DNA from 4 places in the Pseudomonas fungipugnans genome. Region 4 is predicted to be linked to each of the others. Evidence: predicted binding sites of a transcription regulator. Region 4 holds the regulator's gene; each other region holds the start of a gene.
The links. The regulator FliA, encoded in region 4, starts transcription of late flagellar genes. The targets are predictions, from matches to a motif close to CTAAAGTTTNNNNNNNNNNNGCCGNTAA.
Positions count from the first base shown of each region.

Region 1: the regulator FliA is predicted to act here: its motif matches at 1,710-1,737, upstream of POF45_RS00785 (methyl-accepting chemotaxis protein).
Region 2: the regulator FliA is predicted to act here: its motif matches at 1,837-1,864, upstream of POF45_RS09770 (flagellar protein MotY).
Region 3: the regulator FliA is predicted to act here: its motif matches at 2,165-2,192, upstream of POF45_RS00585 (methyl-accepting chemotaxis protein).

Region 1 covers NZ_JARBWL010000001.1:157,519-161,729, reverse strand. Annotated here, with positions in the region: gene POF45_RS00800 (MmcQ/YjbR family DNA-binding protein) at 1-264, shown strand, start outside; gene POF45_RS00795 (DUF1294 domain-containing protein) at 261-689, opposite strand; gene POF45_RS00790 (undecaprenyl-diphosphate phosphatase) at 686-1,516, opposite strand; gene POF45_RS00785 (methyl-accepting chemotaxis protein) at 1,865-3,499, shown strand; gene pnuC (nicotinamide riboside transporter PnuC) at 3,639-4,202, shown strand; gene POF45_RS00775 (AAA family ATPase) at 4,199-4,211, shown strand, end outside.
Region 2 covers NZ_JARBWL010000001.1:2,390,504-2,394,714, forward strand. Annotated here, with positions in the region: gene POF45_RS09765 (argininosuccinate synthase) at 1-735, opposite strand, end outside; gene POF45_RS09770 (flagellar protein MotY) at 865-1,773, opposite strand; gene pyrC (dihydroorotase) at 1,931-2,977, shown strand; gene rnt (ribonuclease T) at 2,974-3,651, shown strand; gene POF45_RS09785 (peroxiredoxin) at 3,728-4,211, opposite strand, start outside.
Region 3 covers NZ_JARBWL010000001.1:114,393-118,603, reverse strand. Annotated here, with positions in the region: gene POF45_RS00600 (LysR family transcriptional regulator) at 1-162, opposite strand, end outside; gene POF45_RS00595 (aldo/keto reductase) at 282-1,277, shown strand; gene POF45_RS00590 (hypothetical protein) at 1,326-1,841, opposite strand; gene POF45_RS00585 (methyl-accepting chemotaxis protein) at 2,259-4,211, shown strand, end outside.
Region 4 covers NZ_JARBWL010000002.1:2,055,328-2,059,538, reverse strand. Annotated here, with positions in the region: gene POF45_RS24520 (chemotaxis protein CheA) at 1-754, opposite strand, end outside; gene POF45_RS24515 (protein phosphatase CheZ) at 809-1,597, opposite strand; gene POF45_RS24510 (chemotaxis response regulator CheY) at 1,620-1,991, opposite strand; gene fliA (RNA polymerase sigma factor FliA) at 2,158-2,898, opposite strand; gene fleN (flagellar synthesis regulator FleN) at 2,895-3,725, opposite strand; gene flhF (flagellar biosynthesis GTPase FlhF) at 3,842-4,211, opposite strand, start outside.

The sequences.
Region 1 (4,211 bases), on a different contig from region 4:
TTCTCTATCGCCGGCAACAAGATGTTTGCCGTGCAGAATCTGCGCGGAGATTCGCTGGCGTTCAAGGTCGACAAGGACCTGTTTCTCGGCCATTGCGACCGACCCGGCGTTCACCCGGCGCCCTATCTGGCCAGGGCACAATGGATCATCATGAACACGCCCTACCCATTGGGTGCCGAGGAGTTGCAAGCGTTGTTACAACGCTCGCATCAACTGGTGGTGAGCAAGCTACCCAAGCGTACTCAGGTCGGTTTGTTGCTCTAGAACAGCGGCAGCAGGTGAGCACCCAGGAACAGTTGATCGACCCAAAACACCTGATGTACTGCCACGATCAGCCAGAACACCAGTTGGAACGAGACTTTGCGGGTCTTGTGCCGAAACACCTGCTGGGCAATCAAGGCCCCCGGCCAGCCACCGGCCAACTCCAGCGCATGCAGGACGTTTTCCGGCGTGCGCCAGGCGTCTGCGCGAGCCTTGCGCTTGTCGCTCCAATACAGGAAAAACGCCAGCACGCTGACGATCCCGTAAGCCGCCAAAGGCAGCCACGACACCCCACGCAGCCACAGTGACAACGCGCCGTACAGCGGCAGCGCGCACAGCGCAGCCAACACCAGCAACTTCGAGCGCAGGTGCTGGACTTCACTCCCTGACTTTCGTCCTGAGCGCTGCCGACTGTCGGCCTCACTCATGGCTTGACTGCCGCCCAGTCAACCCAACCAAACTGCCAGGTGGCCAGAATCAGCAGGCCAAACGCGATGCGGTACCAGGCAAACGCCGCATAACTGTGAGTGGCGATGAACTTGAGCAATGCCTTGACCGCGATCATCGCAAAGATGAAGGCAGTCACAAAGCCGATGGCAAACACCGGAACGTCTGCCGGTACGAACAGATGACGGTATTTGAACCCCGAATACACTGCCGCCGCGACCATGGTTGGCATGGCCAGAAAGAACGAGAACTCGGTCGCGGTTTTGCGCGACAACCCGAACAGCAGGCCACCAATGATCGTCGAACCGGAACGCGAGGTTCCCGGAATCATCGCCAGGCACTGGGCGAAACCGACTTTCAGCGCGTCTTTCCAGGTGATTTCATCGACGGTTTCGGCATGCACTTCGTGTTGGCGCTTCTCGGCCCACAACATGATGACCCCGCCCACCACCAGCGCAGTTGCGACGGTAATCGGATTGAACAGATATTCGTGGATAAGATCGGAAAAAATCACCCCCAGCACCACTGCCGGCATGAAGGCGATCAGCAGATTCGCGGTAAAGCGACGAGCGCCCGGCTGGGTTGGCAAACCGGTGACCACATCGAGAATCTTGCGGCGAAACTCCCAGACCACCGCCAGAATTGCCCCCAACTGAATGATGATGTTGAAGGCGATGGCGCGCTCGCCACCAAAGTTGAGCAAATCGGCGACTATGATCTGGTGGCCGGTACTTGAAATGGGCAAGAACTCCGTCAGCCCCTCCACAACGCCAAGAATTACTGCCTGAAAGGCGGTCCAAAAATCCATCCATCCCCCAAAAAGCGGTGCCCTCGACACCGTTCAGTCAAACCTCGAACCCTGTGGGAGCGGGCTTGAATGACCGGCCTCAAGGCCTGCCCGTTTATATTCTTTTAAATGTTCACTGACGCTCAGCCTGGCTGAACCACCGCGCACAGAATCCACACGAAACGGTAAAAATTCCGTGAAAAATCAACTTGAATTCAGGTTTTTGCGCGCGCGGCCGAAATCTTATCAGACATGCCTGATTAACGCCGCCGCGTAATTGGACTTGCGTCGCATAGGCCCGGCCGCGAAAGCATGGTTGGATGCTGGCGATCGTTTATTACAAGAAAAAGAAACCGGAGTGAAAGCGTTATGAACAGCTTGCGCAGTGTGTCGATCAGCCGACGCTTGTGGCTCATCTTGATTGTGGCGGTGGTGATGTTGCTGACGCTGGGCGTATTGATGCTCAAGCAGATACACGACGATCTTTATCATGCCAAGGCGCAGAAGACCCAGCATGTGGTGCAGGCCGCCAGCGGCATCCTCAGCTACTACCACGACCTGGAAACTGCCGGCACCCTGACCCGCGAAGCCGCGCAGAAACAGGCGCTGACCGTGGTGCGCGGGCTGCGTTATGACCAGAGCGACTATTTCTGGATCAACGACCTGACACCGGTGATGGTCATGCACCCGGCCAACCCGAAACTTGAAGGCCAGAACCTCTCGTCCATCCGCGATCCGGACGGTTTTGCGGTGTTCAACGAGATGGTTGCCATCGCCAAGGCCAAAGGCGCCGGCATGGTCGACTACCGCTGGCCGAAACCTGGCGCCAGCGCGCCGGTGCAGAAAACGTCCTACGTCAAACTGTTCGAGCCTTGGGGCTGGGTCATCGGCTCAGGTGTGTATATCGATGACATGCAGGCCGAGTTCTACGGCCAGGTCTGGGAAGCCTCGTTTATAGGCTTGGCGATTGCACTGATCATGGCGCTGCTGGTGATCATGATCGCCCGCAGCATCGTGCGCCCGTTGCAGGAAACCGTGAACGCCATGGCGAACATTGCCAGCGGTGAAAGCGACCTGACCCGCAGCCTCGATACTCACGGCCAGGACGAAGTCACGCAACTGGCACGGCACTTCAACGCCTTTACCGCCAAGTTGCGGCTGGTCGTGGGGCAGTTGCAGGTTTCGGCCAGTGCCCTCGGCCAATCGTCCAGCGAGCTGGGCAACGATGCCGCACAAGCCCAGCAACGCAGCCAGCAGCAGTCCCAGCAAATGGAACTGGTGGCCACCGCTATCAACGAAGTGACATACGGTGTACAGGACGTGGCCAAGAACGCCGAGCACGCCGCCAGCGAAATGCGCGACGCCGAATCCCAGGCGCAACAGGGGCAGATCAACATCGATGGCAGCTTGCAGCAGATCGACAAGCTGTCCGGCACCATTGATCAGGCGGTGGAAGTGATCCGCACCCTGGCCACCGAAAGCACCCAGATTGGCGGCGTGCTGGAGGTGATTCGCTCGATTGCCGAGCAAACCAACCTGCTGGCCCTCAACGCCGCCATTGAGGCCGCCCGTGCCGGCGAGCAAGGTCGGGGGTTTGCGGTGGTGGCCGATGAAGTACGCCTGCTGGCCCAGCGCACCCAGAAGTCCACGGCAGAGATCCAGTCGATGATCGAACGCCTGCAAAACCACTCCGAAGCCGCCGTGAAAGTGATCGGCGACAGCAGCAAGGCGTCGCAACTGACCATTGAACAGGCTGGCCTGGCGGGTGCCAGCCTGAGCGCCATCGGTCAGGCCTTGCGCAACCTGAACGGGCTGAACGCCTCGATTGCCAGCGCCACGTTGCAACAGGCGCAGGTGGTGGAGGACATCAACCAGAACGTCACTCAGGCAGCCGGCTTGTCTCACAGCACGGCGCTGGCGGCGGAGCAATCGAGCCTGGCCAGCGTTCACCTCAAGGAATTGAGCGAGCAGTTGAACGGGTTGCTCAGGCAGTTCCGGGTCTGAGAGCAACATAAAGAACCCTGTGGGAGCGAGCCTGCTCGCTCCCACAGGGTTTGGTGTTTGACTCACAGGTTTTGCGCAAGCCCCTTCGCAGCAATCTGAGTACAATCCGCTCCCTCTTTCGACTTTCAAAGGAACCACCATGTCCGGGCTTGAACTGTTTGCTGCCGCCCTCGGTGTGATTGCGGTCTGGCTGACGGTCAAACAGAACCCCTGGTGCTGGCCTATCGGGCTGGTCATGGTGCTGCTCTATAGCTGGATCTTTTATGGCGTGAAGTTGTATTCGGACATGTTGCTGCAGGTGATCTACGCTGCGCTGCAAGTCTACGGCTGGTGGCAATGGACCCGTGCCGGCGCCGCCCGTGAAGGTCGCCAGGTGTCCTCGCTCAATACCCGTTCGATCGTCGAAGGCCTGGCCATCGGCGCTGTCGGCAGCGTGCTGCTGGGCGCCGCAATGGCCCACTGGACCGACGCCGCACAACCCTGGCTGGATGCCGCCCTGACCGGTTTCAGCCTGGTGGCGCAATGGTGGATGGCGCAAAAGCGCGTGCAGTGCTGGCCATTGTGGATTGCTTTGGATGTGATTTTCGTCGGGCTGTTCGTCTACAAAGACCTGTACCTGACAGCCGCCCTGTACGGGCTGTTCACCCTGCTGGCCGTGCAGGGCTTTCGTGAATGGCGCGCCGATCCGGCCTTGCGCACATGAAAGTTCTGG
Region 2 (4,211 bases), on a different contig from region 4:
CAGCACGGTGGCCGGAGACATTTCGACGCCGTCCAGTGCGACGATGTCGCCGTTGCGGTAGGTCAGCTCAAGGTATTGTGGTTTGTCGGGCGCGTTCTCCGGGGAGACGGTCCATTTCCACATGTCTTCTTCGTGCTCGGTCCAGGTGTCTTCCAGCACGCCGCCTTCATAGGAGATGTGCAGCAGGTTGGCATCCATCGAGTACGGGGATTTCTTCTTGCCGTGACGCTCGATCGGGATGTTGTGCTTTTCAGCATAATCCATCAGCTTTTCACGCGAGAGCAGGTCCCATTCGCGCCAAGGGGCGATCACTTTTACACCCGGTTTCAAGGCGTAGGCACCCAGTTCGAAACGAACCTGGTCGTTGCCCTTGCCGGTAGCACCGTGGGAAATGGCGTCAGCGCCGGTTTCGTTGGCGATTTCGATCAGGCGCTTGGCGATCAACGGACGAGCGATGGAAGTACCCAGCAGGTACTCACCTTCGTAGACGGTGTTGGCACGGAACATCGGGAACACGAAATCTCGCACGAACTCTTCGCGCAGGTCATCGATGTAGATTTCTTTTACGCCCATGGCCTGAGCCTTGGCGCGGGCCGGTTCGACCTCTTCGCCCTGACCCAGGTCAGCGGTGAAGGTCACTACTTCACAGTTATAAGTATCCTGCAGCCACTTGAGGATCACCGAAGTGTCCAGGCCGCCGGAATACGCCAGAACGACCTTGTTTACGTCCGCCATGCCATCACTCCACGGGGTTCTACGGAAAGCCGAGAAGTCTACCGCTCATAAGAAATAATTTACAGTACCGCGACAGCTAATGACGACGAAGCGACAGATTATGTCGAGCGAACGACGAAGACAGCCGGTTCAGGAGGTCGCAGCAGCACCCGCGGAAGCGGTGGCCTGAGGCACCGGTTTTTCGGTGGGCGCCACACGTTCAAGGCGTACGGCGACCCGGCGATTCTTGGCCCGGTTGGCCGCATTGGTGTTTGGCGCCAACGGATAACGCTCACCGTGGAAGCGCATGGTGATCTGCGACTCCTGAATCCCGTTGGCCTTGAAGAAGTCCATGACCGCCAATGCACGGCGCCGCGACAGTTCACGATTGGTCAGGCGGTTGCCGCTGTTGTCGGAATGGCCATCGAGTTCAATGTGATTGACCGTCGGATCAGCCTTGATGAATTCCAGCATGACCTGCAACTTGGCTTTGGCTTGCGGATCCAGCTCAACGCCTTCGCCCGGAAAGCCGATTTGCGATTGCTTCACTTGCTCGAAATTCTGCGGCAGCAATTTGGCCACGCAGCCCTGGAAGTCGCCAAACGCCTTGTGGAATTTGACGGGTAGCAAGCGGACTTCCGAGACCCGGCCATCGCCCGTGGCATGGCGAATGACTGGACTGCGTCCGTCCATCAGGCCATTGATCAAGCCTCCGGCCTGTACCTGTGAAGTGTTGAACAGTACGTTGCCGCTGCCGATTCGCACCGAGCCCAGATTGATGTCGCCACGCCCCGGCTGCCATGGCGCAGCAGCGGCCAGCAAGGTTGCCGATCCACCGCCGATCATCGAGTTATAGGCTTTGAGACGAAAGATCGCCTGCTCACCGGCGCGGCGCACGAACTCACCGGAACCGAAATCGGTAATCGGCTGAGTCAGGCGGCACTCGAACTTGTCGCCTTCGACCGTCCATTCGATGCTCTCCAGACGGGTCTGGAAAGTGAGCGCCATCGCAGGAAGGCTGGCAAACACACTGAGCAAGGCTAAATAACGCTGGCGCACGAGAGGCTCCACTGGCTTCTACAACAAAAAGACCGACACATACGTTTACGGCATACCTATTGGCTATCGGTACGATCCTGCAAAACTTGATAGCGAGTGCCTGCAAGAGTCTTTTCCGGTAGCATTCCCTTCAGTTTGACCCGCCTGGAATCCCCTCATGTCCGACCGCCTGACCCTGCTGCGTCCCGACGACTGGCATATTCATCTTCGCGATGGAGCCGTGTTGACCAATACCGTCGCGGATGTCGCGCGTACCTTTGGTCGCGCCATCATCATGCCCAACCTGGTTCCTCCAGTGCGTAACGCCGCTGAAGCCGACGCCTATCGCCAGCGGATCCTCGCTGCACGACCGGCCGGCAGCCGTTTCGAACCACTGATGGTGCTGTATCTGACCGACCGCACTCAACCCGAAGAAATTCGCGAGGCCAAGGCCAGCGGTTTCGTTCACGCCGCCAAGCTGTACCCGGCCGGTGCGACCACCAACTCGGATTCTGGCGTCACCAGCATCGACAAGATCTTCCCTGCGATCGAGGCCATGGCCGAAGTCGGGATGCCCTTGCTGATTCACGGTGAAGTCACCCGTGGCGATGTCGACGTGTTCGACCGCGAAAAAATCTTCATAGATGAGCATATGCGTCGTGTGGTCGAGCGTTTCCCGACGCTCAAAGTGGTGTTTGAACACATCACTACCGCCGATGCCGTGCAGTTCGTCAACGAGGCTGCGGCCAACGTCGGCGCGACCATCACCGCTCATCACCTGCTGTACAACCGCAACCACATGCTGGTGGGCGGGATTCGGCCGCACTTCTATTGCCTGCCGATCCTCAAGCGCAACACCCACCAGGAAGCCCTGCTCGACGCCGCCACCAGCGGCAGCGCGAAGTTCTTCCTCGGCACCGACTCGGCGCCTCACGCGCAGCACGCCAAGGAAGCCGCTTGCGGCTGCGCTGGCTGCTACACCGCGTATGCCGCCATCGAGATGTATGCCGAAGCGTTCGAGCAACGTAACGCGCTGGACAAGCTCGAAGCATTCGCCAGCCTCAACGGCCCCCGCTTCTACGGCCTGCCGGCGAACACCGACCGCATCACCCTGGTCCGCGATGAGTGGACCGCCCCTACCAGCCTGCCCTTCGGCGAGCTGACCGTAATCCCGCTGCGCGCCGGTGAAAAACTGCGCTGGCGCCTGCTGGAGGAACACCCGTGAGTGAAGACCATTACGACGACGAACAGGACGGTCATGGCGGCGGAGGCGGTTCCCGTCACCCAATGGCAGCCAGGTTTCGTGGCTACCTGCCGGTTGTCGTCGACGTAGAAACCGGTGGTTTCAACTCGGCCACCGACGCCCTGCTGGAAATCGCGGCAACCGTGATCGGCATGGACGAAAAAGGCTTTGTGTTCCCCGAGCACACCTATTTCTTCCGGGTCGAGCCATTTGAAGGCGCCAACATCGAAGCGGCAGCCCTGGAATTTACCGGGATCAAGCTCGATCACCCACTGCGCATGGCCGTGAGCGAAGAAGCGGCCCTGACCGATATCTTCCGTGGCGTGCGCAAGGCGTTGAAGGCCAATGGCTGCAAGCGGGCGATTCTGGTCGGGCACAACAGCAGCTTCGACCTGGGCTTCCTCAACGCCGCTGTCGCGCGTCTGGACATGAAGCGCAACCCGTTTCATCCGTTCTCCAGCTTCGACACTGCAACGCTGGCTGGCCTGGCTTACGGTCAGACCGTATTGGCCAAGGCCTGTCAGGCTGCCGACATCGACTTCGACGGTCGCGAGGCCCACTCGGCTCGCTACGACACCGAGAAGACCGCTGATCTGTTCTGCGGCATCGTCAATCGCTGGAAACAAATGGGCGGCTGGGAAGACTTCAACGACTGATTGCAGTCGTCGCGTTTAACCCGCGCATAAAAAAACCGGCCCCTGGAGGCCGGTTTTTTTGTGCGTCGAACGTGCCTTACAGCGCGGCAGCGTTCTCGGTCAGGTAAGCCGCAACGCCTGCTGGCGAAGCGTTCATGCCTTTGTCGCCTTTTTTCCAGTTGGCAGGGCAAACTTCGCCGTGCTCTTCGTGGAATTGCAGAGCGTCAACCAGACGGATCAGCTCTTCCATGTTACGGCCCAGCGGCAGGTCGTTGATGATCTGCGAGCGGACAATGCCTTTGTCGTCGATCAGGAACGCGCCACGGAAAGCCACGCCACCTTCGGACTCTACGTCGTAGGCCTTGGCGATTTCGTGCTTCATGTCGGCAGCCATGGTGTAGCGAACCTGGCCGATACCGCCATTGTTCACCGGGGTGTTGCGCCAGGCGTTGTGGGTGAAGTGCGAGTCGATCGAAACAGCGATCACTTCAACATTGCGTGCCTTGAAGTCCGACATGCGGTTGTCCAGAGCGATCAGCTCGGACGGGCAAACAAAGGTGAAGTCCAGTGGGTAGAAGAAC
Region 3 (4,211 bases), on a different contig from region 4:
GCGAGTGGTGCGTTGCAGCAATTGCACGCCCAGGTGCGCCTCCAGTTGCTTGATCAGCACCGTCACCGAGGCGCGGGGCAATTGCAGGCTGTCCGCCGCTTTGGCAAAGCCCCCCAACTCGACGATCCGGGTGAACACCCGCATGGCATTAAAACGGTCCATGGCTTCGGCCTGCCTGTCGATTATTCAGATAATACGAATAGTGATAGTGGATTTAGCCGGTTTATCTGGTTTGTGTCGAGATCAACAATGGCGGTTCACATTTCCAGGGAGCTGAAGTCATGCAAACACGTCAATTGGGCAAGAACGGTCCACAGGTTTCGGCCATCGGTTTGGGCTGCATGGGCATGACCGATTTCTACACCACCGGCACCGACACCCGAGAAGCGACTGCCACCTTGCACCGGGCATTGGAGTTGGGCATCAACCTGCTCGACACCGCCGACATGTATGGCCCGCATACCAACGAAGAACTGATCGGCAAAGCCATCGTCGGCAAACGCGACCAGGTGTTTCTGGCCAGCAAATTCGGCATCGTTCGCGACCCGGCCAATCCTGAATCGCGTGGTGTCAACGGCCGTCCCGACTACATTCGCCAGGCCATCGACGGCACGCTCAAACGCCTTGGCGTGGACACCCTGGACTTGTATTACCAGCACCGGATCGACCCGCAAGTCGCCATCGAGGAAACCGTTGGCGCCATGGCCGAACTGGTTGCCGCTGGCAAGGTGCGTTACCTGGGTTTGAGCGAAGCATCAGCCGCCACCCTGGAACGCGCGAACAAGGTTCATCCGATCAGCGCGCTGCAAAGCGAGTACTCGTTATGGAGTCGCGACCAGGAAGACAACGGCTGCCTGGCGGCCTGTCGGCGCCTGGGCATCGCGTTCGTCCCCTATAGCCCGCTGGGCCGTGGCTTTTTGACCGGCGCGCTGAAAAGCCCGGACGATTTTGCCGCCGACGATTACCGGCGCTTCAGCCCACGTTTTCAAGGGGAAAATTTCGCGAAGAATCTGCTGCTGGTGCAGCAAGTGCAGGCGCTGGCCGCTGACAAGGGTGTCACTGCCGGGCAACTGGCGCTGGCCTGGGTGCTGGCGCAGGGCGACTACCTGATCCCGATTCCGGGCACCAAGCAACGCAAATACCTGGAGGAAAATGTCGCGGCACTCGAGGTAAAACTGAGCGCCGAGGAGTTGCAGGCACTGGAGGCAATCTTTCCCGCCAATGCCACAGCCGGGTTGCGGTATCCGGAAGCGGTGATGCAACTGCTGGATCGCTGACTGGACGTGCGCGCCCGCTCAATCAAATGAGCGGGTCGCCAACAATCGTCAGTCTTTCTTCTTGACCGTCGAGCCGTTGCTCTCGCCATAGGTCTTGAGGTTTTGCAGCACGTAGATCGCTTTCTTGAACTCAGGCACCAGGTAATTGGCGTACTTGTTACCCTTCAGATTGTTGGTCTGGATCGTGTCCAGTTGCACGGCAAAGTACTCCAGGGCGTTGAATTTCGCGTCTGGATCGGACGGCACGCCGAACTTGTCGAACTTGTCGCCAGCGTTATGCAGCGTCAGCGCAGTCACATCACTGATGATGCCTTTCTGCAGCAGGTAGGTACTCATGTTGCCCAACTGCTTGGCCGTGACGCTTTCCGGATTGAATCCCTTGATCTGCTTGAACATCTGCATGGAATCCATTTTTTTCCGGTTCAGCACCAGCGGATCGTTGCCCACCTGCGCCAATATTTGCCGGGCCTTGACGCTCTGGGTAATAGGCTTGGCGTTGGGCGAACCCTGACGAACCAGCAGCCCCGTCTTGGCAGACCAGTTGCCGACCAGACCAATAGTCATGAGCGTTTCCCCGCCAGCGAGACGAAACCTGAATGTCCTTGGAGCCGGAACATAAAAAATCCTTGTTTGAACGAGATTGATACTGGGAAGTATCGGCAGCGTCCGCCCGATGACCAATTATTATTTCCTGTTTTTACAATTTTCGTACATTTAAGATACAAACCATCAAGTGCCTTGTTTCATTGGCTTCCATGACACCTGAACACAGTGACGAGCAACGTGCTGGCGTTTCAAATGCCCCGCGACTGAGACTTTGTATCAGTTGCGACATGAATTCCTCGCAAAACCCGCCTTGCGTTCACCGCTTTGTTGTACGTTCGTACCTCAAGCTGCGACGTTACAAGCCGATACAAATTTGATCCCACCAAGTTCAGAACCCGCCCTCAACAATAAAAACGCAGCACAAGGACCGGTCCCATGCCCGCATTCCGTACCATTCAGGCTCGCTACACGCTGTTTCTGGTCCTGTTTATCCTGCTGCTGTCGGTGTTGACGGTCGTGGGCATCAGCCAGTTGGTCGCACCCAAGCTGCGCCACACCGAAGAACAGGTGGCGCTCAACCGCATTGCCGAAGTCGCCGAGCAGATTCAGGGCGAACTGAACAAGGTGCAGGCGCAACAGCGCAGCATCACCCAGACCATCCCCCTGCTCGACAGCGCCGCCATCGACACGGTCCTGCCCGGTCTAGTGGATCAGTACGGCGAGCTGAAAGTCTTCGGCGGCGGGATCTGGCCGCTGCCCGGCCAGCGTGAAGCCGGTCGCAACAAGTTCAGCACTTTCTGGCACCGCGATGCCTCGGGCAACCTGGCGGTCAACACCTTCTGGAACAGCGACGCTGCGCCCAACTACTACGACCAGAGCTGGTACAAGGGCGGCATGCAGACCCCTCGCGGCCAGTGTGCCTGGGCCGCAGCCTATAAAGATGACGCCAGCGCCGAGCCACGCACCAACTGCGCCATGGCCATCCAGAAGAACGGCGCCGCCTATGGCGTCTCGACCATCGACGTGACGCTGGGTTTCTTCAACGACCTGATCGCCCGCAAGGAAAAAGACCTCGGCGCCGAAATGCTGATCGTCGAAGCCGACGGCAAGATCATCAGCAACAGCTCGCGCATCAGCGGCCCGATCGTGCTGAAAAACATCAGTGAACTGGCCGGCAACTCGCCGTTCGCCAGTCAGGTCAAGGCCGGCCTGCAAAATCGCGATCAGGCGCAACGAGTCGAGTTCGACAACAACGGCGAAGCCAGCACCTTCTTCATGCGCCCGATCGAAGGCTCGCCGTGGTTCCTCGCCACCGCCCTGCCGACCAAACTGATCACTGCCCAGCGTGACGATGTACTGAGCACCCTGAGCCTGCTGCAAATTCCGATGGTGATCCTGCTGGTGCTGTTGCAGGTCTACGCCATTCGCCAGTTGATCCACCGCATGAAAGCGCTCAAGACCAACATCGACGCGCTGTCCGCAGGTGACGCGGACCTGACCAAACGCATCACCATTCGCGCCGAAGACGAACTGGGCGCCATCGGCCACTCAGTGAACACCTTCATCGCCTACCTGCAAAACATGATTGGCGAAGTCACCCAGGCCACTGGCGCCATGGCCTCCGGCCTCGACACCCTGCAACGCACCTCGGCCCACACCAGTCAGATCCTGGTGCGTCACGCCTCGGAAACCGATCAGACCGTTACCGCCATCACCGAGATGAGTTCCACCGCCGAAAGCGTGGCGCAGAACGCAGCGGAAACGGCCGCGTTCACCCAGCGAGCCAATGAAAACGCCGACCGTTCGCGGATCGTCGTCGGCGAAGCGTCCAGCAGCGTTGTGGCATTGATCGGTGAAGTGGCCAGCGCGACCCATAAAGTCGGGAGCATGCAGCAGGATGCGCAGCGCATCACCGAGATTCTCGGCGTGATCGGCGCCATTGCCGGTCAGACCAATCTGCTGGCCTTGAACGCTGCCATCGAAGCGGCCCGAGCCGGCGAACAGGGTCGAGGTTTTGCCGTGGTGGCCGACGAAGTTCGTGCCCTCGCCGCCCGCACCCAGGCCAGCACTTCGGAAATCAACGAGATGCTGGCGCGCCTGACCCAAGGCGTGAGTTCGTCGGTCAGCGCCATGGAAAACACCCAGGCCAGTTGCCAGTCCGCCGCCGACGCCACCGCCCGAGTCAACTCCGGGCTGGATGAAATGGCCGGTTCGGTCAGCCACATCAACAGCCTGAGTACCCAGATCGCCACCGCTGCCGAACAGCAAAGCGCCGTGACCGAAGAGATCAACCGCAGCATGGTGCAGATCCGGCACATGGTTGATGAGCTGGTGCAGAGTGGTCAAGCCAGCGAGCTGAACACCCGGCAACTGCTGGAAGCCAACAGC
Region 4 (4,211 bases):
CGGCAAAGTTGCCCTTGCCGTGCAGTTGATCGAGCAGTGCTTCAAATTCGTCGTCGGTGATGTCGGAGCTGTCGCCGGGTCCTTTCGGAGCCGCCGGTGCAGCAGGCGCTGCCACCGCGTCGACCGCAAACTGACCTTTGCCGTGCAGTTGATCGAGCAACGACTCGAATTCGGCATCGGTGATTTCATCGCTGGTCGCATCGGCAACAGGCGCAGGCGCAGCAGCCGGTGCGGCGGCCTGAGCCTTGACCGCGTTCAGCGAGTCCAGCAGTTGTTCGAATTCGTTATCGGTGATGTCGCCCGATTCGGCTTCGGCAGCCGGCTCTTCCACCGCTTGCGCCACGGGGGCGGCAACATCGGCAGATTGCGGCTCGGCCAGACGGGCCAGTGCCGCGAGCAACTCTGGCGTCGCAGCCGTGATCGGGCTGCGCTCACGGACTTCGGTAAACATGCCGTTCACCGCGTCCAGCGCTTCGAGAACCACGTCCATCAGTTCCGAGTCGACGCGACGTTCACCCTTGCGCAGGATGTCGAACACGTTCTCGGCGATGTGACAGCACTCCACCAGCTCATTGAGCTGGAGGAAGCCGGCGCCCCCTTTTACAGTGTGAAAACCGCGAAAAATTGCATTGAGCAAATCCGCATCATCCGGTCGGCTTTCCAGCTCGACCAGTTGCTCGGACAGTTGCTCTAGAATCTCGCCGGCCTCAACCAGGAAATCCTGAAGGATCTCTTCATCGGCGCCGAAGCTCATTAAGGGGGTGCTCCTACAGGTCTAAAAACCTAAAAAACCTAAAATGCTAAAACTCTAAAATCCTAGGCTGGATAACAAATCGTCCACATCGTCCTGACCGGACACAACATCTTCTCTTTTATCGGCATGAATCTGCGGACCTTCACCCTGAGAGAGATGTTTTTGCGGATCTTTTTCAGCAAGCATCGCTTCACGGTCATGTTCGATGCCCGCAAAGCGGTCCACCTGGCTTGCCATGAGTACGAGCTTGAGCAGGTTGCTTTCGACTTCGGTGACCAATTGGGTCACGCGCTTGATCACCTGACCGGTGAGGTCCTGGTAATCCTGGGCCAGCAGGATGTCGTTGAGGTTGCTCGACACCACGCGGTTGTCTTCGCGGCTGCGGGTCAGAAAACCGTCGACCCGACGGGCCAGTTCGCGAAACTCTTCAGCCCCGACTTCGCGGCGCATGAAACGGCCCCAGTCGGTGCTCAATGCCTGGGCTTCTTCGCTCAGGCTGTTGATCAGCGGCGTGGCGTTTTCCACCAGGTCCATGGTGCGGTTGGCCGCGGCCTCGGTCAGCTTGACCACATACCCCAGACGCTCGGTGGCGTCGGTGATTTGCGACACTTCCTCGGCTTGCGGCATGTTCGGGTCAATCTGGAAATTGACGATCGCGCTGTGCAGCTCGCGAGTGAGCTTGCCCACTTCCTGATACAGGCCGCGGTCACGGGTCTGGTTGAGCTCATGGATCAGTTGCACCGCATCGCCGAACCTGCCTTTTTCAAGGCTTTCGACCAGTTCGACCGCATGTTTTTTCAGAGTCGATTCAAAATCGCCCTGTGAAGATTCGTTATGCTCCATAGCTCCCCCGTGGCGCAGTTGCTCAACCGATGCGTTCGAAAATCTTCTCGATTTTTTCTTTCAACGCCTGGGCCGTGAAGGGTTTGACCACATAGCCGTTAACACCGGCCTGGGCCGCTTCGATGATCTGTTCGCGCTTGGCTTCAGCGGTCACCATCAATACCGGCAGGTGCTTGAGCTTTTCATCGGCGCGCACGTGGCGCAGCAAATCGATACCGGTCATGCCAGGCATGTTCCAGTCCGTTACCAGAAAGTCGATGCTCCCGCTGTTGAGAACAGGGATAGCCGTAGTGCCATCGTCCGCCTCGACCGTGTTGGTGAACCCAAGGTCACGCAACAGGTTTTTAATGATCCGCCGCATCGTTGAGAAGTCATCAACGATGAGGATTTTCATGTTCTTGTCCAATTCGACCTCCAAGCAGTCTTAAACGCGTCCAGCACCTGGACGCGCCATTTCAATCAATCAGGCAAAGCACTCAAATGACTGTCTGGAACACAACACAACAAGACCGGTGCCGTTCACAACCGCACCAGCCTGGTTTGCAGTCCCCACACTGCCTTCAGCGCGCTCGCCACTCCCCCAAACGCCCCCGCAAACGGGCCGCGCACTGGCTGTGTAACTGGCTGACCCGCGATTCGCTGACCCCCAGGACCTCACCGATTTCCTTGAGGTTCAGCTCTTCGTCGTAGTACAGCGCCAACACCAGTCGCTCACGCTCCGGCAAATTGGCAATCGCGTCCGCCAGTGCGGCCTGGAAACGTTCGTCTTCCAGATCGCGTGACGGCTCAAGATGAGCACTGGCGCCATCCTCGTGCAGCCCTTCGTGTTCGCCGTCCTGCAACAGGTCGTCGAAACTGAACAGGCGGCTGCCCAAGGTATCGTTCAAAATCCCGTAATAATCGTCGAGACTCAATTGGAGTTCGGCCGCAACCTCGTGATCTTTAGCGTCACGGCCGGTTTTAGCTTCAATAGAGCGAATTGCGTCGCTGACCATCCGGGTATTGCGGTGGACCGAGCGTGGCGCCCAGTCCCCTTTGCGTACTTCATCGAGCATCGCGCCGCGGATCCGGATCCCCGCGTACGTTTCAAAACTGGCGCCTTTGCTGGCGTCGTATTTGGTCGAGACTTCCAGCAGGCCGATCATCCCGGCCTGAATAAGATCTTCAACCTGCACACTTGCCGGCAGACGCGCCAGCAAGTGATAGGCAATGCGTTTGACCAGCGGCGCGTAACGCTCGATCAGCTCGTACTGCGCATCACGTGCCGATTTTTTGTAGAGGTTGTAACCGCTGGCTGTCATACCACTGGCCCTGCTGTCTGTTGCACGAGGCGCTCGACGAAGAATTCCAGATGCCCGCGCGGGTTCGCCGGCAGCGGCCAGGTGTCGACCTTCTGTGCAATGGCCTTGAACGCCAGCGCGCACTTGGAGCGCGGAAAGGCTTCGTAGACTGCACGCTGCTTCTGCACGGCCTTGCGCACGCTTTCGTCGTAAGGCACCGCACCGACGTATTGTAAGGCGACATCGAGGAAGCGATCCGTGACCTTGGTCAACTTGGCGAACAGGTTGCGACCTTCCTGCGGGCTCTGGGCCATGTTGGCCAGGACGCGGAAGCGGTTCATGCCGTAATCGCGATTCAGCAGTTTGATCAGCGCGTAGGCGTCGGTGATCGAGGTCGGTTCGTCGCACACCACCAGCAGCACTTCCTGGGCTGCGCGAACAAAGCTGACGACCGAGTCACCAATACCCGCAGCGGTGTCGATCACCAGTACATCGAGGTTGTCGCCGATGTCGCTGAACGCCTGAATCAGGCCGGCGTGTTGCGCCGGGCTCAGATGAACCATGCTCTGGGTGCCGGACGCCGCCGGGACGATGCGGATTCCGCCCGGCCCCTGCAACAGCACGTCGCGCAGCTCACAGCGGCCTTCGATCACATCGGCCAGGGTGCGTTTGGGCGTCAGTCCGAGCAGGACGTCGACGTTCGCCAGCCCCAGATCGGCGTCCAGCAGCATGACCCTGCGGCCAAGCTCAGCCAGAGCCAGGGACAAATTCACTGACACGTTAGTCTTCCCGACGCCACCCTTGCCGCCGGTCACCGCGATCACCTGTACGGGATGCATGCTGCCCATGTTATTTCTTTACCTTGTCTTGCATAGACGGAGGCCACATTACTGGCTGCGCGTTCACCAACGGAACAATGCATGGCAGACCATCGATGTAGGTACAAAAACTGTTCATTACTACCTTAGCCAACCTGCTTGGTCGGGCTGTGGTAAATATCAGCGAACATGTCAGCCATGGCTTCCTCGCTGGGTTCTTCCTGCATTTGCACGCTTACGGCGCGACTGACCAACTGATGACGACGCGGCAGATGCAAATCATCCGGGATCCGCGGGCCATCGGTGAGGTAAGCCACTGGCAACTCATGACTGATGGCCAGGCTCAACACCTCGCCCAGACTTGCCGTTTCATCCAGTTTAGTCAGGATGCACCCGGCCAGCCCGCAGCGCTTGTAACTGTGATAAGCGGCAGTCAGTACCTGTTTCTGGCTGGTAGTGGCCAGGACCAGATAATTCTTCGATTTGATGCCACGACCGGCCAGGCTTTCGAGCTGC